3 regions of the Bradyrhizobium centrosematis genome follow, and region 3 is predicted to be linked to each of the others. Evidence: riboswitches for the same ligand, from Rfam matches in the RefSeq annotation. Region 3 holds a riboswitch; each other region holds the start of a gene.
The links. Region 3 has a riboswitch for cobalamin ahead of metE (5-methyltetrahydropteroyltriglutamate--homocysteine S-methyltransferase). Riboswitches for the same ligand answer to the same signal wherever they lie in the genome.
Positions count from the first base shown of each region.

Region 1: another riboswitch for cobalamin. It lies ahead of P6U31_RS17980 (TonB-dependent receptor); the one in region 3 lies ahead of metE (5-methyltetrahydropteroyltriglutamate--homocysteine S-methyltransferase).
Region 2: another riboswitch for cobalamin. It lies ahead of P6U31_RS23330 (DUF1636 family protein); the one in region 3 lies ahead of metE (5-methyltetrahydropteroyltriglutamate--homocysteine S-methyltransferase).

Region 1 covers NZ_CP120703.1:3,722,960-3,730,673, reverse strand. The annotation lists gene P6U31_RS17980 (TonB-dependent receptor) at 1-2,055, opposite strand, end outside; cobalamin riboswitch at 2,169-2,385, opposite strand; gene P6U31_RS17975 (hypothetical protein) at 2,505-2,756, opposite strand; gene P6U31_RS17970 (hypothetical protein) at 2,880-3,092, opposite strand; gene P6U31_RS17965 (hypothetical protein) at 3,247-3,423, opposite strand; gene P6U31_RS17960 (adenylate/guanylate cyclase domain-containing protein) at 3,528-5,264, opposite strand; gene P6U31_RS17955 (transglycosylase SLT domain-containing protein) at 5,587-7,714, shown strand, end outside.
Region 2 covers NZ_CP120703.1:4,843,609-4,851,322, forward strand. The annotation lists gene cobN (cobaltochelatase subunit CobN) at 1-1,860, opposite strand, end outside; gene cobW (cobalamin biosynthesis protein CobW) at 1,860-2,894, opposite strand; gene P6U31_RS23330 (DUF1636 family protein) at 2,891-3,265, opposite strand; cobalamin riboswitch at 3,359-3,579, opposite strand; gene cobO (cob(I)yrinic acid a,c-diamide adenosyltransferase) at 3,620-4,255, shown strand; gene P6U31_RS23340 (cobyric acid synthase) at 4,261-5,709, shown strand; gene cobD (threonine-phosphate decarboxylase CobD) at 5,698-6,663, opposite strand; gene cbiB (adenosylcobinamide-phosphate synthase CbiB) at 6,675-7,598, opposite strand.
Region 3 covers NZ_CP120703.1:6,128,264-6,135,977, reverse strand. The annotation lists gene P6U31_RS29225 (nodulate formation efficiency C protein) at 1-483, opposite strand, end outside; cobalamin riboswitch at 1,371-1,574, shown strand; gene metE (5-methyltetrahydropteroyltriglutamate--homocysteine S-methyltransferase) at 1,676-4,021, shown strand; gene P6U31_RS29215 (hypothetical protein) at 5,542-5,748, shown strand; gene P6U31_RS29210 (hypothetical protein) at 6,778-7,062, shown strand.

The DNA.
Region 1 (7,714 bases), 2.4 Mb from region 3:
CGTGCCATTGGCAGGGATTGGCTTCTGGGTGCTCGCCTGATCGTTGTCCACGCGCCGCTCGCTCCAGAAGCGCACAGTGGCATCGAGCACCAGATAATTCTGCCAGATGTTCCAGGTGACGCCGGCACTCGCCGTGTAGCGCGATACCAGCGGCACGTCGTTGCCCGCCCAGATGCCTTCGCGGAAAACCGCCCGCGTATAGGCCATGCCGGAGCGCAACAGCAGAGCGTCGCTGACTCGATAGGACAGGCTGGTCTCCGAACCGTAGCGCCGGGTCGGATCAAGATTAGTGTTGTAGAACAGGACCGGGCTGAAATGGATCTCGTTGGTGAGCTCCATCAGATAGAGACTGCTCTGCAGCTGCAGCCCGCCGCCTTCGATGCGCAGGCCGCCCTCGATATCCCAAGAGGTCTGGGTCTTGAGCTGAAAGGTTTGCGGGATCGCGGCGAAGGTCAAGGGATCGAAGGACGGACCCGAGGACAAGCGCTCGTCGACATCAGGCGTGCGGAAAGCGCGCGCGGCGCGGCCGAACAGCGCGACCGTGTCATTGAAGCGATGCTCGGCTCCAAGATGCAGCGCATATTGGGTCTCGTTGCTCGTCAGCGGCAGCGCGCCGATGTCGGCGTTGAATGGCGCGGCCGGGGCGAAACGGTCGCGTGCTGCAAGACTGACGGTCTGCACCCGCGCGCCATAGGAGATGTCGGTGATGGGCGCCACACCCATTGTGTGCTGGAAATAGCCCGCGACCGTCTGCTGCCTGAGGTCGTAATTGTGCCAGGCGGCGAACCCCTGCCCCGCGCCGCGGTTCTGCTGAAAGCTAGCATCGTAATAGTCGATGCCGGTGAGGAGCTGCGACGGCATGCCGAGCAGCAGGCTCTTCACGCTGAGCCGCGGCGTGATCGACCAATTGGTCAGATTGGAATCGACGTAAGTCGACGTGAAGAAGGCCGGAACCGGCGTCGGGCTGGAGAAGAACGCACTCTGCTGTTTCTTGTCGCGCACGCCGCCATCGACGATCAGATCGACGCCGTTGATCAGGGTCTTGGTGAAGCCCGCTGTCGCGCTAAAGCCTTGCTGGTTGGCGTAGTTGAACGGCGTGCTGGTTCCTCTCCGGTTGGTGGTGAGCTCGTCGAGGCCGATGGAGGGATCGACGGTGCGGCCGCCCGGCAGTCGCAGCTCCTGATTGTCGCCGGCGACAGTGAGAAACGCGGTCAGACCGGGCGTGGTATAATTGAGATTGCCGATGCCGTTCTGCTGGGCGTAGCGATTGTTGTCGCGATAGCCATCGGTCCTGACGGCATTGCCGTAGAACGAGGTCGACCACGGACCGGAATTGACCGAGGTCGAGACGTTGCCGAGCCCTGTGTTGAATGAGCCGAAACCCGCTTCGATGCGCGCGGACGCGGGCGGCCCTCCGACGCCAGTCTTCGTGACGATGTTGATCACGCCGCCGACAGCGTTGTCGCCGTAGAGCACCGCACCGGAGTTGCCGCGTGTGATCTCGATACGTTCGATGGAATTGAGCGGGATGGTGGAGAGGTCCACCTGCGCCATGTCGACGTCGTTCAGCCGCCGGCCGTTGACCAGCACCAGCGTGTTGGCGGTGGCAAAGGCGCCGAAGCCGCGCAGGTCCACGCTGGTCTTGGCGCCGATCGGGCCGCCATAGAACGTCGTGATCTGGGCTCCGGGGGTCTGCGTCGCGATGATCTCGGCCAGCGTCTGCGATGGCGAATGCGCGATATCCGCGGCCGTGACGACCGTCGTGGTGGCCCCGACGATACCGCCGTTGCTGGCCACGGCTTCAGCGCCAGTTGAGCCGGCGCCACTTCCTGCCGGCGCGACACGCGCGGTTGCCCGGTGTCTCGTCGCCTCGCCGTCACCTGTCGCCCTGGCACGCGTGCGGTTCTGATCGTCAGTCTTGCTCACTTCGATCGGCGGCAACTGCTCGGCGAGCGCCTGCTGGGCGAAGGCCGAGGATGGACTGAGCGAATGGAGGGAGACGGACGCGAACAGGCCGGCGCTGAGACGCCAGGCGGCAGGGACGAGACGGGACACGATTGTAACCTCGGTATGACGTCAGTGGCACGTCACAGCGAACGAGGCTTCACGGCAGAGCAATCGGTTGCTCCGGTGCAGCTAATGCCTGTACTCCCCGACCGACATCTTCGCGTGTGACCACGGCTGACGGCAGGTCTCCTGGCTCGCGGGTCATGACCTTAACGTCGCCTTCCCAGGACCGAGATTCCCAGTGGCACAGGACGAAAGATTCACCGCTTACAGTTGCGGGGGCAGCCGTGGCGTTGAGACAAATCCCGGCGTTGGGACGATCCCGCACCACATTCCCTTTTGATCTCCATGAGGAGAACCGTCGCCGATCATTTACGTGTCGTTGCGCCGGAGAGTCAATCGACCGGTCGTGCCAAGGAAAAGTTCTGGCCGGCCGGAGCCCGCCAGGAAGACGGCGAGGCCAAATTGCATGCGGAGAAGACGAAGCGAGCCGCCGTTCAGCCCCGCCCTCGCAAACGCTGGGCCTGGGCCCAGGCGACGGCGACATCGCGCGGCGGAACATCGACGCGCTTGATCGGGGTCAATTCGCCGGAGGCCGAGACGATCGCGGTTTCCTCGCGGCGGCAGCGTGTGCAGACGAAGCGGACCTCGTGCGGGGACGCCGACCAGCTCGACCGCTTCACATTGGCCGCCATCGGCCACGCATCGCAATGCGAGCACGACACCAGAAATCGACCGGGATCCAGCATACCCATTTCCATCGGACTCCGCGTCCTGCCCGCTCCTCCAATGATTAATCCAAGTGAATCGTTCCGGTGCCCGAGCACCGCCAGTTGCGCGGTTGCGCCCTTTGCAAGACAGCAGGCGTGCGCTCAGCGCGCGCCCTTGAGGGTGCAGGAGGTCGTGCAGGTGACCGTGGTACCGCGATCACAGGATTTGCAGGCACTGACGCACTGGTTCAGGTCGCGGGGATTGTAACTGTAGTTCCGCATCGGGCAGGCGGGCGTCGTCGAGCCGGTGATGTCCTGCTCCTGATCGCAGGCCGCCGTCATGAGCGCAAATATAATCACTGCAACGAGGCGCATGGGATTGCCCTGTCAGGCACGGCACAATGACGCTCACGGGACGCGCTGCACCGCAACGAACCCCGGTCTTCCCACCGCGAGCGCCGATCACCGACGCTCGCGTACCGTCAAGGATGCGCGCCAAACATTAAGAACGGATTGATTGCCGCCGGCCTCAGGCCGCAGCCTTGGTCGCGATCGCCTGCCGCATGTCCACCGCCAGCTGACGGTACTGCTCCGAAAGCTTCAGATAGAACTCGCGCTTGGCGCTGTCGGTGGCGAGCTTGGCGATCAGCTCGCATTCGGCGGTGAGCGTCTCGAACCGTTCCAGCCTGTCGTGAAGGTCTGTCATCGGCGTGTCCCCATCAAACGCCTCAAGGACATCCAACCTAAGCCCGGGAAATAGGTCACGGCGAACATCGTTATCGAGTGCAATCAATTTTTCCGATGCGCGGCCTATTTGCTGTCGAGCCGCCAGGCGCCATCCCATCCCTCGTCCGGCGGGCTCGTCTCGAACTGCGCGATGCGGCCGAGCATCATGCGCGAGGGACCATCGCCCGGGACGGCTTCAAGCGCCGCGTTGAAGGCCGCGCGCGCCGCATCGAACCGCCGGGCGCGATAGGCGGCGAGCGCTTCGGCATAGTGGGCGCGCAAGCTCGCTTGCGCGCCGGTGAGTGCACCCGCTTTCGCCATCACCTCGAAGATCGGCTGCGGCGCGCGCTGGCCCGCGACCGCCAGGCGATCGATCTCGCGCAGCTCGAGCCGCGATCCGATCGCCTCCGCGGTGGCCTGCGAGACCAGGATGCGGGTGCCGTAGATCTTGTTGGCGGCCTCCAGGCGCGAGGCGAGATTCACGGCATCGCCCATCACGGTGAAGCTCATCATCAATTCCGAGCCGATGCTGCCGGTCAGGACCTCGCCGGTGGCAATGCCGATCCGCAGATCGCATGGCGCCGGCATGGCGCGGATGCCGAGCAGGTCCGGCAGTTGCCTCTGGAGCGCGGGCACCTGGTCGGTCATCTCGATGGCGGCGAGCCCCGCGAGCGGCGCCTGCTCGTCCTCCGCGATAAAGGGCGGGCCCCAATAGGACATGATGGCATCACCGATATACTTGTCGATGATGCCGCGATTGTTCCTGATCGGAGCGGACATGACAGTGAAATAGTGGTTCATCACCTTGACGAGGCCGCGCGGGGTCATGCCCTCGCTCATCGAGGTGAAGCCGCTCATGTCGCAGAACATGATGGTCATGACCCGGCGCTCGCCGTCGATCGCGACCTCCGGCCGGTCGATCAGCCCCTGCACCACCTTGGGATCGATGTAGCGGCCGAAGGTCTCGCGGATGCGCTCGTTGTGCCTGAGCTGCTCGGTCATGCGGTTGAAGGCCGCCGCGAGCTCGCCGATCTCGTCCTGTGTGGAGACGGTGATGGTCTTGTCGAAGCGGCCCGCCTCGACCTCGCGGGTGCCGGCGAGCAGCAGCCGCACCGGGCGCGTGATGCCGCTGGACACCAGGAGCGCAAACACAAATCCGACGATCGCCGCGAGCAAGGTCACGATGCCAGAAATGACGATCGCCTGATGCTGGCGGCTGATCACCTGCGCCGTCGAGAAGAAGACCTGCGTCAGCATGTCGGCGCGGATCGCATCGACCTTCTGGTTGAACGCATCACGCAGGGTGTCGAGCTGTTCGAGCGTGCCGCGGGCCTCGACCATGTCCTTGGCCTCGACCTGCCTGAGCAGCCTCGCATTGCCCTGGTCCAGATCGCGCCGCAGCTCGGTGACGGCGCTTTCGATCCGGACGTCGAGCCGCGCCAACGCGGCATTGTCGGAATACGTCCTGGGATCGTCGATGATCGCGTTGATGAGCTTGCGCGCGGCCTCGGCCTCCTCCTCGAACTTGCGGTCCAGGGCCTCGAAGTCTCGGAGCCGCGTCGTATAGGCCTCTTCGTCGGTCGGCGATCCCATCCTGGTCATGATCATTCGCCGCAGCGCCAGCGCCCGCTCCAGCGAGCGGATATTGGCGCGGGCCAAATGGCTATAGGCCGGGATATAGCGGTTGGTCAGCTCGTCGAGCAGGACGCCGACCTGGCTCGACATCACCATCGACAGGATCGAGGTGACCAGCATCAGGACGATCAAGCCGAGGGCGATGCCGACGATCTTGCGCCGGATCGACTGATTGAAAATCGGCATAGGTGCAGGGCAAAGGCTGGAAGGACGGAACGGGGAACTCAATACACCGGATTTGGCCCCGGGAACACGCGGATCTGTCCGTCCATGGCGCCGTGAGCCGCTGCGAAGCGACGCGCAAGCCCAAGCGTTAACAAAGGTTAAGGAAGCTGCCCTTTCTGCCCCTAGAGAAGTTCCCGAGTTCCAATCCGTATTTTGCCGCATTGTTGCATGAGCGTGAGGAATGCGAAACGATGCCGCGGCATCGTTTGGTGTCGTCTTTGATTCTCAAGCCGCATGTCGTCGCGGACCTTGGTTTGTAGTGGTTTCGCAGGGGGACCATCGAATGAACCAGTGCCTACGCTCGCTCGCGTGTGTCGTTGCCGTGGCCGCAATGGCTTTCCTGCCTACCGAGCTCGCGGCAAAGAGCAGTCACAAATCATCCGCGCCGAAGAAGACGCATGAGGCGAAAGCCGGCAAGCAGCGTCATGCGGCGGCCAAGTCCTCAGCAAAGCCGCGTCACGGCAAGCATGCCGAGGCCAAGCGCAAGTCGAAGAAGCACGACGACGAGCCTGCGGACAAGCCGGCCGCGCCGGCACTGACCGGCGACCTCGCCGCGCTGAAGGACGCCATCGACCTTGCGCGCAAGGGCAAGACGGAGGACGCGAACGCCGCGCGCGACCGCATTGCCGATCCCGCGGGACAGAAGCTCGCCGACTGGTTCATGCTGCGCCATTCCGAGAGCACCGCGAACTTCAAGCGCTATGCCGGCTTCCTCGCCGCCAATCCGGACTGGCCGAGCAGCGCGCTGCTGCGCCGGCGCGCCGAGGCGCGGCTGTGGCAGGAGAAGAGCGACGCCACCACCGTGCACAAATTCACCATGGATCGTCCGACCAGCGCCAAGGGCAAGTTCGCGCTCGCCCGCGTGCTGCTGAGCGAAGGCGACACGGACAGGGCTGCGCAGCTGGTGCGCGAGGCCTGGCGTACGGACGAATTGTCAGAGCGCAGCGAGGAGGACGCCTATGAGGCGTTCCGCGATCTCCTCACCGGAGATGATCATCGCGCCCGCATGGACAAGCGGCTCGGCGCCAAGGACTATGCGGGTGCGCGGCGCGCCGCAAAGCGGCTCGGCGAGGATGCGCTTGCGATCGTCAAGGCCTGCGCCGCCGTAACCGGCAAGGCCAGCAAGGCCAAGGATTATCTCGACGACGTGGCGGCCCAAGAACGCCGCGATCTCGGCTATGTGCTCTGCCGCGCGCAATGGCACCTGCAGAACGACCGTATCGACGACGCCGCCGAGGCGATCCTGGCCGCCGCACCCGGCACCATGGCCGCACAGGACACCGATGCCTGGTGGCGCGAGCGCCGCCTGCTGGCGCGCAAGCTGCTCGACCAGGGCAAGTTCAAAACCGCCTACGACGTGGTACGCACGGCCGCGGTGCCTGAAAAGGAAGTCTATCGCGTCGATTATCACTTCATGTGCGGCTGGATCGCGCTGCGCTTTCTGAACGATCCCAAGACCGCGATGGTGCACTTCGCCGCGATCGACGAAGGCTCGGCCAATCCGATCGCGCTGTCGCGCGCCCATTACTGGCGCGGCCGTGCCGCCGAGGCGATGGGTGCCACCGCCGATGCACGCATGAGCTACCGGGCGGCCTCGCGCTATTCGACCGCCTATTACGGCCAGCTGGCGCGTGCAAAGCTCGGTCTCGAGCGCATCGAGCTGCGGCCGCCCTCACCGGTGCTGGCCGCCGCCGATGCGCCGCCCGCGGACGAGCGCGTGCGCGCTGCCGACATGCTTTACGGTATCGGCGAGCGCGACATCGTGTTCTATTTCGCCGAGGACTTTGCCAAGGAGAGCACCGACGTCGCAGCGCTCGAAGCGCTCGGCGAGCTCGCCGGAAGGCGCAACGATGCGCGCGTGATGCTGGAGGTTGGCAAATCGGCGCTGGCGCGCGGGCTTGCCCTCGACCATTACGCGTTCCCGACCATCGGCATCCCCGAGCATAAGCAGGTGGCGCCCGCCATCGAGACCAGCGTGATCTATTCGGTGGCCCGCACCGAAAGCTCATTCGACCAGCGCGACAAGTCGTCGGCCAATGCGGTCGGCCTCATGCAGGTGACGCCTGAAGCGGGCCGCGATACGGCAAAGCGCTTCGGCCTGACCTACGATTGGGACAAGATGGTCTCCGATCCCGTCTATAACACCCAGATGGGTGCGGCCGAGCTCAGCGCGTTGCTGTCGGAATATCGCGGCAACCAGATCATGACCTTCGCCGGCTATAATGCCGGCCGCGGCCGCGTGCGCGAATGGGTGCAAGCTCGCGGCGATCCGCGCGATCCCAATGTCGATCCGGTCGACTGGGTCGAGCGCATCCCGCTGTCGGAGACGCGCAACTACGTCCAACGCGTGATGGAGAACGTGCTGGTCTATCGCGCCCGGTTCGAGGGCAGCAGCATGCTCGCCGGCAAGA
Region 2 (7,714 bases), 1.3 Mb from region 3:
CTGACGGCGTGCGGGATCGAGACCATCGGCGGTCGAATATTCGTCGAGCAGCCGTTCGAGCCGCCGCAATCTCTCCGGCACCGCGGATTGCGCGAGTGGCGGCGGAAGATGGCCGATCGTAACCGCGCCGATGCGCCGTTTCGCCTGCGCGGCCTCGCCGGGATCGTTGACGATGAAGGGATAGATGACGGGGAGATCGCCGATCAGGGCCTCCGGCCAGCAGGCGGACGACAACGCAACCGACTTTCCGGGCAGCCATTCCAGCGTGCCGTGCGCGCCCATATGCACCATGGCGTCACACCCCTGCTGCCGGAGCCAGAGATAGAACGCGACATAGGCGTGGCGCGGCGTGCGGGCGAGATCGTGATAATCGGCATCGCGCGTGGCAGCATCGCCACGCTCCGGCTGGACCGCAATGACCGACTTGCCGCACGCGATGGCAGCGAATTGAAACGCGCCATCGCGGCAAGCCGGATCGCTCTCGGGCGCCCCCCAGGCCTGCGCGAGATCGTCCTGCAGGGACTGCGGCAGGCGCGAGAGCGCCGCGCGGTAATCGGCAACGCTCCAGGTCAAATTCTGCCTGAGCAGCGTTTCACCGAGAGCATGCACTGGCGCGAGATCGAAACCGGTCTCACCGAGATCGGATACCAGAGCCTCCACTGAAGCCAGTGCATCGAGCCCGACCGCGTGCGCGATCTGGTGCGGACGGCCCGGATAGTTCGAGAGCACGATAGCCAGCCGCTTCTCGCCGGCCGGCTTTTCTGCGAGGCGCCGCCAGGCCAGGGCGCGCGCAGCAACAGCCCTCACGCGCTCCTCGTCGGGCGTGTGGGCCAGATGCGAAAATTGCAGATCCGGATCACGCATCGCGACCGATTTGAAACTCACCACGCCCGCGAACAGCCGGCCGTCGACCTCGGGCAGCACCACATGCATCGCAAGATCCCCGGGCGACAGACCCCGCAGCGAGGTCGCCCAGTCCTCGCGGCGCGCCGTGGAGAGCGCGACCTGAAACACGGGGCAAGGCGCAGCATCGAACGGCGTCGTGCCGTCGTAGCCGAGGGCCGAGAACGCCGTCGCATTGACGATCACGGCCGGAGGATGTTGCGCCAGATGCGCGCGCAGCCAATCGGCGACGCCTGCGGCCTTCAGCGAGGTGACGAACGCGCCGTAGGCGTCAAAGCCCTTGTCGCGCAGCGCGGCGATCAGCGCGTCGACCGGGCCGGTGTCGGCGGCGGTGAGATAGGAGCGATAGAACGTCACCAGCGCGCGGGGCCTGCCCTCGCCGGTCTCCGGCCCGGCGATGACGCCGCGCGCAGGATCGTAAAAGCCCCTCTCGGGCACGCTCATCTCGCCGATGACGGGACCTGCGTAGAGGCCCGAAGCCAGCGCGAGCTGCGCGATCGCCGCCTGCGCCGCGACTGGTCCGCCGGCATCGCAGAGCACCTTGAGCCGCCGCAGCGTCGAGACAGGCAACGTCGAATATTGATCGAGCCGCGCGTCATCGCGGCCGTCGGCCGGCAGCACGGCGAGCACGATGCCCCGGTCCTTGGCAAGCTGCTGCAGGGCCGCAAGCCCATACGTCCAGTAAGACTCCCCGCCGATCAAGCGCACCAAAATGCCACGCGCCTGCGACAGCGTGCGCTCGACATAGGTGTCGACCGACAGCGGATGGCGCAGCTCCGCGAGATTGGCGAGCCGCAGCGACGGCAGACTGCCGCGGCCACGCCGCCAGCCGGCCGCGAACGCCGCCAGGTCGGAATCCGAATACGAGAGCACCACGAGATCGGCCGGGTCCTGGCCGATGTCCCTTGGCGTCGCGGTCTCCTCCAGACCGCGGCTCTCGCGGAAGACGACGTGCATCAGATGCCTAGTCCTGACCTGATCGCTGCTTCATCGATATCGCCGTGCTCGCCGATCACGACGAGCTTCGACTGCCTGTGCCCTGCGCCCCAGGGCTTGTCGAACTGATGGCGCACGCGCTCGCCGACGGCCTGCAACAATAGTCGCATCGGCTTGCCCGCGACCGCGATATAGCCCTTGGCGCGCAGCACGTTCTGCTCGCGCGCAAGACGCTGCACGGATGCGACCAGCGCGTCGATATCGGCGACCTCCGGAAGATCGATCACGACCGAGGCGAAATCGTCGTGCTCATGCTCCTCCTCGCCGTCATGATGCGAAGGGCGCGCGGCGAGATCATTCTCGGCGGCAGCGCCGAGCCCGAGGATGACGCGCGCGTCGATCGCGCCCTCGGTGACGGGCAGCATCGGCACGCGACGCGGCATCTCGGCGGTGATCGCCGCCTTGGCTGCTTCGATGCCGGCGGCGCCGGCAAGGTCGGCCTTGGTCAGCAGCACGATATCGGCGCAGGCGATCTGATCCTCGAACACTTCGGACAGCGGCGTCTCATGATCGAGATTGTCGTCTGCCGCGCGCTGCGCCTCGACGGCGTCCGGGTCGGGCGCGAAGCGGCCCGCCGCCACGGCCTCGGCATCGGCCAGCGCGATCACGCCATCGACCGTGATGCGCGAGCGAATTTCCGGCCAATCGAACGCCTTCAAGAGCGGCTTCGGCAATGCCAATCCCGAGGTCTCGATCAGGATGTGATCGGGCCGCACCGGTCGCGCCAGCAGCCGCTCCATCGTCGGAATGAAATCATCGGCAACGGTGCAGCAGATGCAGCCATTGGCGAGCTCGACGATATTCTCCTCGGGGCAGTTCGCATCGGCGCAGGATTTCAGGATCTCGCCGTCGACGCCCTCGCTGCCGAACTCGTTGACGAGCACGGCGAGCTTCTTGCCGCCGGCGTTGCTGAGCAGATGCTGGATCAGCGTCGTCTTGCCGGAGCCGAGGAAACCGGTGACCACCGTGACCGGGACTTTTGCGAGCGAGTTCATTCGGCGGCCTCCGGCAAGGCGGGAATTGGGGGAATGCGTGCAAGCGACTGCTTGCGGAAAATTTCAGGACGGCTGCGCCAGGGCACGATCCCGTCGGGTGCGGCCGCATAGGCCGCAGCGCCCGCGACCACGTCGTGCGCATTCGCATCCGACAAGCGGCCGTAGACATAGGACCAGCGGCCGGGCGCGCTCAGCGCCACCGAGCAGCCCTGGCTGCAGGCCGACAGGCACTCCACGGGAACCAATTTGACGCCGTCGGGCACGCCGGCCTCGAGGATCGCGCCGTGCAGGCGCTTGCCGGGCGTCGTCTCGCCCTCGCCAAGCGTCTGGCCGGCACGGCAGGTGATGCAGACGTGAAGTGTGACGGTCATCGCCTCTTCCAGATAACAGCGGGAGGCGATGAGGCACACGGACCATTCTTCGGAAGGCCCGTTTCCCCGTCGCGGAACACCCCGTCCGCCGGTCCAAAACTCGTCCGCGCTGGCAGGTCTCCCGGCTTGCGGAGCAGGGTCTTGCCCTTCGATCCCCGCCTTCCCGATTCCAGAAGGAATCAGTGGCTTCGGGCATCTCTCCGGTCACGGTCGCGGGGGCGGCTGCATTTTGGACCCAAATCTTGCCGATTCGGACCCTATCGCATTCCCTCTTCGCCTGTCATAGGACAGGAACCAACGCCGGGCCACCATTTGCCGGTGGCCGCCTCTTGTCAAGCCGAAGGACCGGGTCCCATGACCTCTGAACCGGATACCCAAATAGCCGAGAATACCGACATCAGGCACGCCCAGAAGATGGCGAAGAAGAAGGCCGCCCGCGATAAGATCATGGCGACCAAGAGCGGTGAGAAGGGCCTCATTATCGTCCACACCGGCGCCGGCAAGGGTAAGTCCTCCTCGGCTTTCGGCATGATCGTCCGCTGCGTCGCCCACGGCTTCCCCTGCGCGGTGGTGCAGTTCATCAAGGGCGCGTGGGACACCGGCGAGCGGCGCCTGCTCACCGGCCATTTCGGCGAGCTCTGCCAGTTCCACGCAATGGGCGAAGGTTTCACCTGGGAGACTCAGGACCGCGCCCGCGACATCGCCGCCGCGCGCGCCGGCTGGGAGAAGGCCAAGGAGCTGATCTCCGATGCGAATTTGCGCATGGTCGTGCTCGACGAGATCAACATCGCGCTCCGCTACGACTATCTCGACATCGCCGAAATCGTCGAGTTCCTGACGAGCTCGAAGCCGCCGATGACTCACGTCGTGCTCACCGGTCGCAACGCCAAGGACGAGCTGATCGAGATCGCCGATCTCGTCACCGAGATGACGCTGGTCAAGCACCCCTTCCGCTCCGGCATCAAGGCGCAGGCCGGCGTCGAGTTCTGAATTCGATGGCACGCGCGCTGATGATCCAGGGGGCCGGCTCGGACGTGGGCAAATCGCTCATCGTCGCCGGCCTCGCCCGAGCCTTCACGCGGCGGAGCTTGCGCGTGCTTCCATTCAAGCCGCAGAACATGTCCAACAACGCGGCCGTCACGATCGATGGCGGCGAGATCGGCCGCGCGCAGGCATTGCAGGCGCTGGCCGCCGGCGCCGAGCCGCACACCGACATGAACCCGGTGCTGCTCAAGCCCGAGACCGATGTCGGCGCGCAGGTGATCGTCCAGGGCAAGCGCATCGCAACCGCACGTGCGCGCGACTACGCCGCGATGAAGCCTTCATTGATGGGCGCCGTGCTGGAGAGCTTCGAGCGCCTGAAGGCAAAGTCCGATCTGGTGCTGGTCGAAGGCGCCGGCAGCCCGGCCGAGGTCAATCTGCGCAAGGCCGACATCGCCAATATGGGATTTGCGCGCAAGGCCGACGTGCCCGTCGTGCTGGTCGGCGACATCGATCGCGGCGGCGTCATCGCCCAGCTCGTCGGCATCAAGACGGTGATCGACCCTGAGGATGCCGCGATGATCTCCGGTTTCGTCATCAACAAGTTCCGCGGCGATCCCACGCTGTTCGACGACGGCTATAGGCTGATCGCGCAAAAGACCGCCTGGCGCGGCCTTGGCGTGCTGCCCTGGTTTCCGCGCGCCGGCGAGCTGCCGGCCGAGGATGCGCTGGGCCTGAGCGATGCGCGCAAGCCCGGCCAGTGCAAGATCGCATGCCTCGTACTATCGCGGATCGCCAATTTCGACGATCTCGATCCGCTCAAGCTCGAGCCGGGTGTCGATCTCGTGATGGTGCGTCCCGGCGAAGCAATTCCTGGCGATGTCAGGCTCGTCATCATTCCCGGCTCCAAATCGACCCGCGGCGATCTCGCCTTCCTGCGTGCACAGGGCTGGGAGATCGATCTGCTTGCACATCACCGCCGGGGCGGCCATGTGCTCGGCCTCTGCGGCGGCTACCAGATGCTCGGGCGCAGCGTCGCGGACCCCGATGGCATCGAAGGCCCCGCAGGCAACACGCCGGGCCTCGGGCTGCTCGACGTGGACACGGTGATGAGCCCGCAGAAGACGCTGACGCGTGTCGCCGCCGTGCATGCCGCCACCGGGCAGCCGATCGCAGCTTACGAGATCCACATCGGCCGCACCGAAGGGCCGGATCGCGGGCGCCCCTTCGCGACCCTGAACGGCGAGCCGGAAGGCGCAATCTCGCGCGACGGCCGCGTGCAGGGCAGCTATCTGCACGGCCTCTTCACGTCGGACGACTTCCGCAAGGCGTTTTTGGCGAAGCTCGACATTCCCGCAGGCGACGAGCCCTATCATGCCAGGGTCGAGAGCGCGCTCGATGCGCTGGCCGATCACATCGAAAAGCATCTCGACGTCGAAGGCCTGCTCGCGCTAGCGCGCTAGCGCCCCGGCAAGGCGGCTCCATTCGGCTTCGCTGCCTGGAAGCCCGAGGCGCAGCCATTTCGGCTCCTTCGCGAATACACGCGACCAGATCCGGGCACGCGCGAGCATCTCCTGCGCGGCGAGCGCGTCAGGCGTCTCGTAGAGGCGAAACAGCGATGCGCCGCCGACAAGCCGCCAGCCTTGCGCCCGCGCCATCTCGTCGAGGCGAGCACAGTCCTTCGCAAGCCGCGCGGACGTAGCTTCGGCCCAGGCGTCGTCGTGCAAGGCGCGGCAGCCGATCGCGATCGCTGCGCCCGAGACCGGCCAGGGCCCGGACGACGCCGCGAGCCGGTCGATATCGGCGGCGTTCCCGATCGCAAAGCCGAGCCGCAGGCCGGCCAGGCCGTAGAACTTTCCAAAGGAGCGCAAGATCAACAATCCCGGCCGGTCCGCCTCAGGCGCGAGCGACAGTTGCGGAACGGTATCGACAAAGCTCTCGTCGATCACGAGACGACCGACGCGCGGCAGCAGCGCGAGCAGATCCTTCGGCGAATAGCATCGGCCATCGGGATTGTTGGGATTGACGACGACGGCGAGGTCCGCGCCTTCGAGCGCGTCGAGCTCGCTGGCCTCCTGCACATCCCAGCCCGCGGCCGACAGCACGCCTGCATATTCATTATAGGTCGGCGCGAGAATGCACGCGCGGCCGGGCGACGCGAGTTGCGGCAGCAACTGGATCGCGGCCTGCGCGCCGCCAAGCGCCACGATCGGCGCACTGGTGCGGTACGCGTGCCGCGCCGCCTGATGCAGGGCCTCGATCTCCGCGCGCGAAGGCAGCGCGCTCCACGCTCGCGCGCTCACCTCGCCCACGGGATAAGGCAGCCGGTTGATCCCGGTCGACAGGTCGATCCAGTCTTCGGCGCGTCCGCCAAAACGCTGCTGAGCTTGATCCAGATTTCCACCGTGCTCGCGCATGCCCCGTTCTTTCACGCGAAGGCGAGGATCGCAAGCATGCCGGCGAGCAGCAGCATGGCACGGCGGTAGACCGCCAGTCCCTCGCCAATGTCGGCGGCGCGCGGATCGCGCGCGCCCTCGTTCAGCCAAGGCTCGTTGGCGATGCTGCCATGATAGATGCGGGGTCCGCTGAGCCGCACGCCAAGCCCGCCGGCCATGGCGGCTTCCGGCCAGCCGGCGTTCGGCGAGCGATGCCGCCGCGCATCGCGCGTCATGCACGCCAGCGCCTCGGACCGATGCGGTGCCAGCAATACGAATAGAAATCCGGTCAGGCGCGCCGGAATGAAATTGGCGAGATCGTCGATACGCGCCGCCGCCCAGCCGAAGGCTTCGTGGCGCTCGTTGCGGTGACCGATCATGGAATCCAGCGTGTTGATCGCCTTGTAACCGAGAATGCCCGGCAGGCCGAACAGCGCGCCCCAGAACACCGGCGCGACGATACCGTCGGAGGCGTTCTCCGCGAGGCTCTCGATCGCCGCGCGCGCGATCCCGGCTTCATCGAGCGCTGAGGGATCGCGCCCGACGATGCGCGAGACGGCCTCACGCGCGGCGGCGATCTCGCCAGCCAGCAAGGGACGAGCGACGGCCGCGACGTGATCATGCAGCGAGCGCAGCGCGACCAGCGGCCAGGCGAGGACGCCGATCAGCACGATCTGGATCGAGCCAGCAGGAAGCAAGGCCTGAAGCAGCCAGCCGATCACGACGGAGCATGCGATCACAAAAAGCGCTGCGACGATGCCGGCCGCGCGGCGCAGCGCCGGCGGATCGGAGGCGCGATTCCAGCCGCGATCGATGGCGCCGATCAGCCGCCCAAGCCACGTCACGGGATGGCCGATCCGCGCGAACAGCCACGACGGCCAGCCCACGAGAGCATCCACCGCCATCGCCACCACCATCGCGCCCGCAAAGCCCAAGCCTGCCTGCAAAGAGCCTATCTGCAAAGCCCGCCTCCTGTCCCGCCCCTGTTGCGCAAAGCGACGGCGGAGCGCAAGCCCCTACCCGCCTGATTTCG
Region 3 (7,714 bases):
TGGGGTGGTCACAAAGTTGAAGTTGGCCGGATCATGGAGAAAGCGGAAGTTTGCGTTTCTTTCGCCGTTCGCGACTTCACTTGCGATCAACGAGAGCGCCAGCGCCCGCCAACCTAATTCCATCGGCTTTGCATAGAGTGACGCAAGTTCAGTCGTGCCATCAGGCGTAATCTTCCAGGTGATAACGTACTGTTCGTCCGATTTGTTGTTCCGGTGCCTCGTCCATGCGACGAAAACAAAGTCGTTGTCACCAAGTTCAGCGACACCCCACATTTGAGGGACGAACTGTGCCACTTTCGAGACATTGGAGATGACCTGTTCGAGCGTCTCACCATCTTGCGCCCGCCACGTTGATTTGAATCTTTCGATAATAGGGCTGTCGACGGAACGAATACCACGGCCCATCGCGGTCGGCCAAGCGAGGCAGAGGAGAGGCGCACCTAGAAAAAGCCATAGCAGGTATCTTGCAAATTCTCTTTTCATAGGAGTGGCATATCCCAGTTCATCCGGAGTCGTCGGCCGCGGGTGACCTTGACTTGCTCTGAGTAGGCACAAGAAAGTTAGCGACGACGCGAGGTTGTTCCACGCAAGCACGCGCGGCCCTATGTGGCGCGCCGCTAACTTCCCTGTCAGCCACAGCGTCAAGCTGGGCTGGACGTGCCCAGCAGGAGCAGTCTGGGCGTGCTGAGGGCTAGCATTCTTCGTGCCAGGTCATAGGTGGAAAGCTGTGCCGGCTTTATGTCTGCGTGTCGCCTTTACGACGCGCACACGTTTCGATGCTTTCATTCGGTGTAACGGCTCGAGCTGGCGCACGCTCGTCCCGCGTCGGATATCCACCGCAAGAGATGAAGCCTCGGACGCAGTATCAGATTGAAGTCTGGGGTCCGTCTGCCACCGTTGAAGCGTTTGTTTCGGTATCGTGTTCTTGGTCGATCTTCGTGATGGCCAGCGACCTGAAGCCAAGTCGGCCGGTGAGGTCGCGGCCTGCCGCAATCAATCTGCTTGCTGACTATAGTGCCCATACTGAGCGCCTCCGCCCATTCAATGCGGACCCTTTGGCTGCGAACAGTTGCCCGATGGAGGTACGGGGCGACTTGCTCCACCAGAAGCCGAGGGCATTCTGCTCGAGGCGGCGATTGCCTTTGTCGCGAAGGCTGCCTTGTCCTCTTCATCGTCTAGCGCACAGCTCCGCCCATTTGGCTCCGATGTAATTGCGAGATCTTTGATATGCGACCTCCGAGAGCGACATCTCTCATCAGAGAGCTCTCGAGATGGCGCTAATCATTGAGATGCTAGGGCCGTTCGCTTATCAGTGATCGCAAAATAGTTTGCTACATGATCTGGGAGGTTGACGGCAAACCTCACCAACCGATAATCCAAACCGTCGAGGTTCTCCGGTTCCTGTTGGAGCCGGAGCTAAGAGGGAAGCCGGTGCAAATGCCGGCGCTGTCCCCGCAACTGTGAGCGGCGAGCCACTGTCCAATAATGCCACTGAAGCCTGGACGGATTCGGGAAGGCTGGACAGCAGCGATGACCAGCAAGCCAGGAGACCTGCCCCGACAATATATATCGGTCCACGGGCGAGGTGTCCCGGTGGTACGCCAAGCAGCTGTCGCACGCGCGACTTGCTCTGCCTGCGTCCGCCATGGCCTCGTCTCCAACAGGGGTTAAAGCTATGTCGCTCCTCTCGCTTCCAGTTGCTACGCTCGGTACGCCTCGCATCGGTCCAAGGCGAGAGCTAAAATTCGCTCTCGAAAAATATTGGGCCGGGAAGATCAGCGAACAGCAATTGCAGGAGGACGCATCAGGCCTGCGCGCTGCGAACTGGGCTCGCCAAAAGTCGATAGGCATTACGATCATTCCGTCGAATGACTTCTCGTTGTATGATCACGTGCTCGACACGAGTGTCATGGTAGGCGCGATCCCAGAAATCTACGCTTCGAAAGGAGAGTCCGTTTCCCTTAAAACCTACTTCGCTATGGCCCGCGGAACGCAATGCGACGACCGGGGTAGGAGCGTCGATCAGGAGAGGCGGGGAGCTGCCTTACCCGCGCAGGAGATGACCAAATGGTTCGATACCAACTACCACTACATGGTTCCAGAGTTCTACAAGGGACAGACGTTCAGATTGTGCTCTCGTAAACCGGTAGAGGAGTACGAAGAAGCAAAGGCTCTCGGGTTTCAGACCCGGCCCGTACTTATCGGGCCGGTCACATTCCTAAAGCTCGGCAAAAGTGTCGATCGCGCGTTCCAGCCCCTCTCCCTATTGGATGATCTGATATCGGTCTACATCGACGTTCTCCATGAATTAGCCCAACGAGGGGCAGGTTGGGTTCAGTTTGACGAGCCTTGCTTGGCCCTTGACCTGGACGAAACGGCGCGAAAAGCTTTGCAACATGCCTATCGCCAGTTCGCGAACGAGGGACCGGCTATCAAGATCATGGTTGCAAGCTATTTCGGCGCCCTGGGCGACAATCTGAATACTGCCCTAAGCCTTCCAGTCTCCGGTCTGCACGTCGATCTGGTTCGAGCGCCAGAACTATTGGATCAGGTCATTGCTAGCAGCCGAGCTGATCTCGTCTTGTCGCTCGGTATCATCGACGGCCGGAATGTATGGAAGTCGAATTTGTCCGCGCTCCGCCAGAGGCTGGAGCCCGCGATTGCTAAGCTGGGTAAAGATCGTGTACAGCTCGCTCCATCCTGCTCGTTGCTTCACGTCCCGATCGACGTTGAACTGGAGACCGGGCTTGCTTCTGACGTCAAAAGTTGGCTTGCCTTCTCGGTTCAGAAGATGCGAGAGCTTGCCATCCTGGCGCGGGTACTCGCTGGTGACCACGATGTCGGGCAAGCTCTGGCCGATTCGGAAAGCGCTGCGGTTACCCGCCGCAGTTCGTCGAAGGTCCATGATGCCAATGTCGCCGTCCGAATGAGGGCGATCGACCAGACCATGCGTCGGCGCGCCAACCCATTTGCCATTCGTTCTGAGATCCAAAAGGGACGCTTCGGGCTACCAGCTTTCCCCACGACGACGATCGGCTCGTTTCCGCAGACCGCAGAGGTCCGCAGTGCGCGCGCATCGCATGCGCGAGGCACCATGAGCAACGAAAAATACGACAGCTTCCTCAAGGAGGAGATAGCCCGCACTGTTCGTTGGCAGGACGATATCGGACTTGATGTCCTCGTGCACGGCGAATTTGAGCGCAATGACATGGTTCAGTACTTTAGCGAACAACTCGCAGGCTTCGCGTCGACCAAGAACGGATGGGTGCAATCCTATGGCTCGCGCTGCGTCAGGCCTCCGATCCTGTTTGGCGATGTGCTGCGGCCGAAGCCGATCACCGTCGAGTGGTGGCGCTACGCGCAGTCATTAACCAGGAAGCCGATGAAGGCGATGTTGACCGGACCAGTGACGATCCTGAATTGGTCGTTTGTTCGCGATGATCTCCCCAGAAGCGAGGTCTGTCGTCAGCTTGCGCTCGCAATCCGCGACGAAGTTCGCGATCTCGAGGAGGCCGGTGCGGCCATAATCCAGATCGACGAAGCCGCGCTCCGCGAAGGATTACCATTACGCAGATCGGCGTGGAACGCATATCTCGATTGGGCCGGAGAGTGCTTCCGCATCTGCTCGTCCGGGGTTGGCGATCAAACGCAAATCCATACACACATGTGCTACTCTGAGTTTAACGACATTATTGGGGCCATCGCTGCAATGGACGCGGACGTGATTTCGATCGAGACGTCGCGTTCAAAAATGGAGCTACTGGACGCGTTCAGAAAGTACAGATACCCGAATCAGATCGGACCGGGTGTGTACGACATTCACTCTCCACGCGTTCCCGAGACGAACGAAATAATGAATCTGATGGTATTGGCTCAAGCGCATCTGCAGAAATCGCAGCTCTGGGTCAATCCGGACTGTGGCTTAAAAACTCGCAAGTGGGAGGAAGTGCGGCCTGCGCTGGCCAATATGGTTGCTGCCGCCCGCGAATTACGCGCTGCGTACGATACGCAAAACCATTGATCTGAGCCCTGTCCGGTCTCGATAAGGTTAGGTCGTGATCATTTGTGCTCTCCACAGAATGGAAGCAGGCCATTGACAATAGGAATACCCGGTCCTGGAGGGGCCGGGTAAGATACAATCTCGGACAAACGACCTTGACGCCTCGCCGTGCGAGCGAGAATAGCTGACGTTCGATCGGGCGCGAGGGAAAGGCAACTCTGCCTCTAAGATACGCCAATTGCTGTGCAAGGTGGAGGCTACGATCCAGGCCAGATACGCCAATGCGTCGGCTGCACGGCGACGTGCTCTCGAGCGTTCGCGCTAATCCAACCTCCGAATACCCGACGGCAAGGAAAAGCAACCCGGTGGATTAAATTGCCTTCGATCACGGCGATCTCCAGATCCTGACCGAGGGGCGGTGCAATTTCGAGCCGCTCCCAGGTCAAATCGTCAGTCGATCTTGGACGGAGCTCATCGTTGCGAGGCGGTGAATTCGATAATCTTGTGAACACTCCGAACATCCCTTGATTCGCGGGGACTTGCTCAGCTTGAAGCGGACCAGACGGCGCGGGCTCGACGGCGCCGGCCGCGACAGAGTGCGATCGGCTGCTGCGCATTCTGAATTGCCTGCCGGCATTTGTTGCCGTTCCGCAAAGCCTGGACTGCAGAGAAGCTTTAGAAATGCGACCCCCACTAGGAGAACTAGGCCAATGTTTCGTGATTTTACTTCCTTTGTTGGTGAGAAATCTTCTTGCCCGCGCGTCAGCATTGGAATTGTGGGTGAGCGAACCGGGCCCTGCGAGCGTCCGGACGGCCCTTTGATTCCAGTATGATACGCATAGCGGCGCTCGGAACGGATATCGAACCGGCTCGCAAGTTGATGAAGTGGACGCCATCACAAAGCGGCGCAGCTTGTTCTGTTCAGTCATTGGCCCGCGGCTTGGCTGCGCTCGGCAATAGTCTTAATGATCCGACGTCGGCACGGAGCCGCAAAAACATGATGGGGCGAAGTAATTCTCTCTGCCATGGATCCGACCTACTGGAGCAGCAAACGTTATAACAAGACAGCCGCCGCAGCATTGATACGGGTCAAAAGCTGGCGCGCGTCCCGAAATGATATCTCCGCGAACGCCGGTGGGCGGGTAGAAGACTGAGGTCTCGGCTTCTAATGCCAATAGCCATGTCAATCTCGCCTGCGAATCTCAGCAGCCAGCGCACGCAACAAGCCTGCTTGGTTACAGCCGCAATCAGCCGATGTTCGCCGCGTGCTTGCGCCGGCGCCGCGTACATCGCTCGCGGCTGGATTAAAGCCCCGAGCTTGCATGAATTAGACTACGCGGTACTGACCACTTTAGGCATCACGTCCGATATAGCAGGAATGACAGATATGATCAGGCGTGTTCTCCGGGACAACAGGATACTCGCAATGCACTTTTCGATCTCGCGGCTGACAACCCCTTGACGCCGCTTGAGGCAGATCAAGAACTTTCGGTACTAACTGGCAGAATAGTGAATGAGAAAAACTGCAGGAAGCGAAGAAGATGCCTTCATTTAATGTTCGATTCATTAAGATCGTTTGTGACGATGCCGGCGGCAAGCATCGTGCGTCCGAGGCAGCATTCACGGTCGATGCAGCCTCGCTGGCGGCTGCCGCTCAGCGGGCGGAGCTGGACTTCTGCAAGCAAAAAAGTATCCGTGATTGGACAACCGCCGCTGATGTACTGGAGCTTCGAGCCCCAGCGGCGTGAGTGTGATCCACTCACGCTATCCCTCGAGCATCCGCAAAGCATGAGCTATCTAGAATCGGAACGCGGCCTCAGTACACGACTTCTGAGCCACTCAAACTGTTCAGCGCTTCAACGACCTACCAAGGCTCGTTGTGTGCAGCCAATCGGGTCGGCGACGTGGCAGTATGTCAGCAACAATCTGACATCACGACGACGCAATTGTCGAGTCAGTGGCATGTTCCCCGATGCGAAGGCCGTTTGCTCGGGGTCGCGCTGCGATCCGCCGACATCACGTTTTGCAATGGCCGGCATCCGGACTTAAAAGTCGATGGCGATGCTCTGCGTTATGTGCAATCTGCGGCTGCGGCTGCGCCCAGTAGACGCCCCACTTGAACAATCGGCGTCAGCAGCTCGGAAGACTTGCAAGAAATCATGACGACACGGCCAACAGTGCGTCGCGCGGACGCGGACCTCCCTGATCAGGTAGGTTGGACCCGTATCGTAGGGAACGTGTGTGGCGAGGGTAGCCAGCACATCTTTGTCTCTCCGGCGCACCGTTGATGTCGCGGCGCATCCGAGCGCATGCTCGTGTATCATCGCTCGCCGGTGACTTCAAGGCAGACTGCTGTTTCCATGTCGCCAAATCAAGTGGCTGCCGATCTACCCTCGTGTGAAAGAGAAGCGATATGTTCGGCGTCTATTTGAACCGAAACATTCTTTAATCGTCTGGAGGGGCTTCGAGATCCTTGTGGGATGGATAGGCAATTAGAAGCGAAGGAGCAGCGGTTAGTTCTATGCGCGACGTCATCACGTCATGATGGCCGACAGCGAGGCGGCTACCGACGTCGCTTGATTTTAGGACGCGCGGGGGGCGGCACTTGAGGCTGCGGTACCCTCCTAGTCGAAAGGTATCGCCAATGGCGGCGAAAGCGTTCCGACGAAGCCCTCAGGGTTCAAGAAGAATAGCTTCTTTTGAAAAGCCGCGAACGGCTCGCGAGGTTAGCTCAAGATCATTAAAGTCGAGATTGTATTTGGGGCAATGGCAGGCGCGTGAGTTTTCAGCTGTCCATGCTGAAAATACTTGCCGGGCAGCCGGATGGTCGGGCGAGCATCGAAGTTGTTAAGCAGCATTTGGCGATCTATTATAGCAGCGGCTCGGAGTGGCCGGCTCGTATGAAGCGCGTCGCAAGCCGCGCACCTCAACTTGATATTTTTGGCCAAGGGCTAATTGAGCGGGAGGCTTGCTGCTGGATTATCACGGAGGAGGGCAGGAAAGTTCTTGAGACGCTCGAACAGTTGGATCGGATTGTCATGCGAGCCCAGGCTCAGCGATAGAATGTTGGAATAACCGAAAGCTAAAAGTCCGTCGCAGTGACTTTGCAGCCGGGAATAAACGTGGGCTAAAGACGTCCCGCGGCAAGCCACTGAGCCTACGCACCTCGCGATCGGGGTGAGGGCGGTGGCTTATGCTTTGCCGCCGTGATATCCTTCGCCCCGAGGGCGAAGTTCGATTTGGATCATCTTGTCGTAATCGGTGTTATGTCTTGGTTCGATGCAACAGGGATATGGGCTGATTCAATCCAATGGTTGGAAAATCTGGGATCATCGTGCGCGTCATGTGACGAAGAGATCGGCCAAACTGGTCGCGATGGTATGCGTTTCAGATCTGAGGTTATGGCCGATCGTTGAAGTAGAACCCTATATTGGAGACGTCACTCAGCGATAGCCTGTGGCCGTCTTCGAGCGCTAAGTTCGTTTCTGTCCTGACCGTGATCTGTTTCCTCACGAAGCCCATTCAGGCAGCCCCAGCATTGTTGAAGGTTGGTTCCCCCTCGTTCCATCAAACATCGTGTTCCAGACCGCGCGCCACGAAGTGTCAACCGGAGTGGCGGCGACGCCTGTGCAGTGGGCCGCGCTAGAACAAGACAGTGAGCCTCGTGAAAGTGACGTCTTGCTGCGTCAACACTAGCGGTATCTCATCACTTTA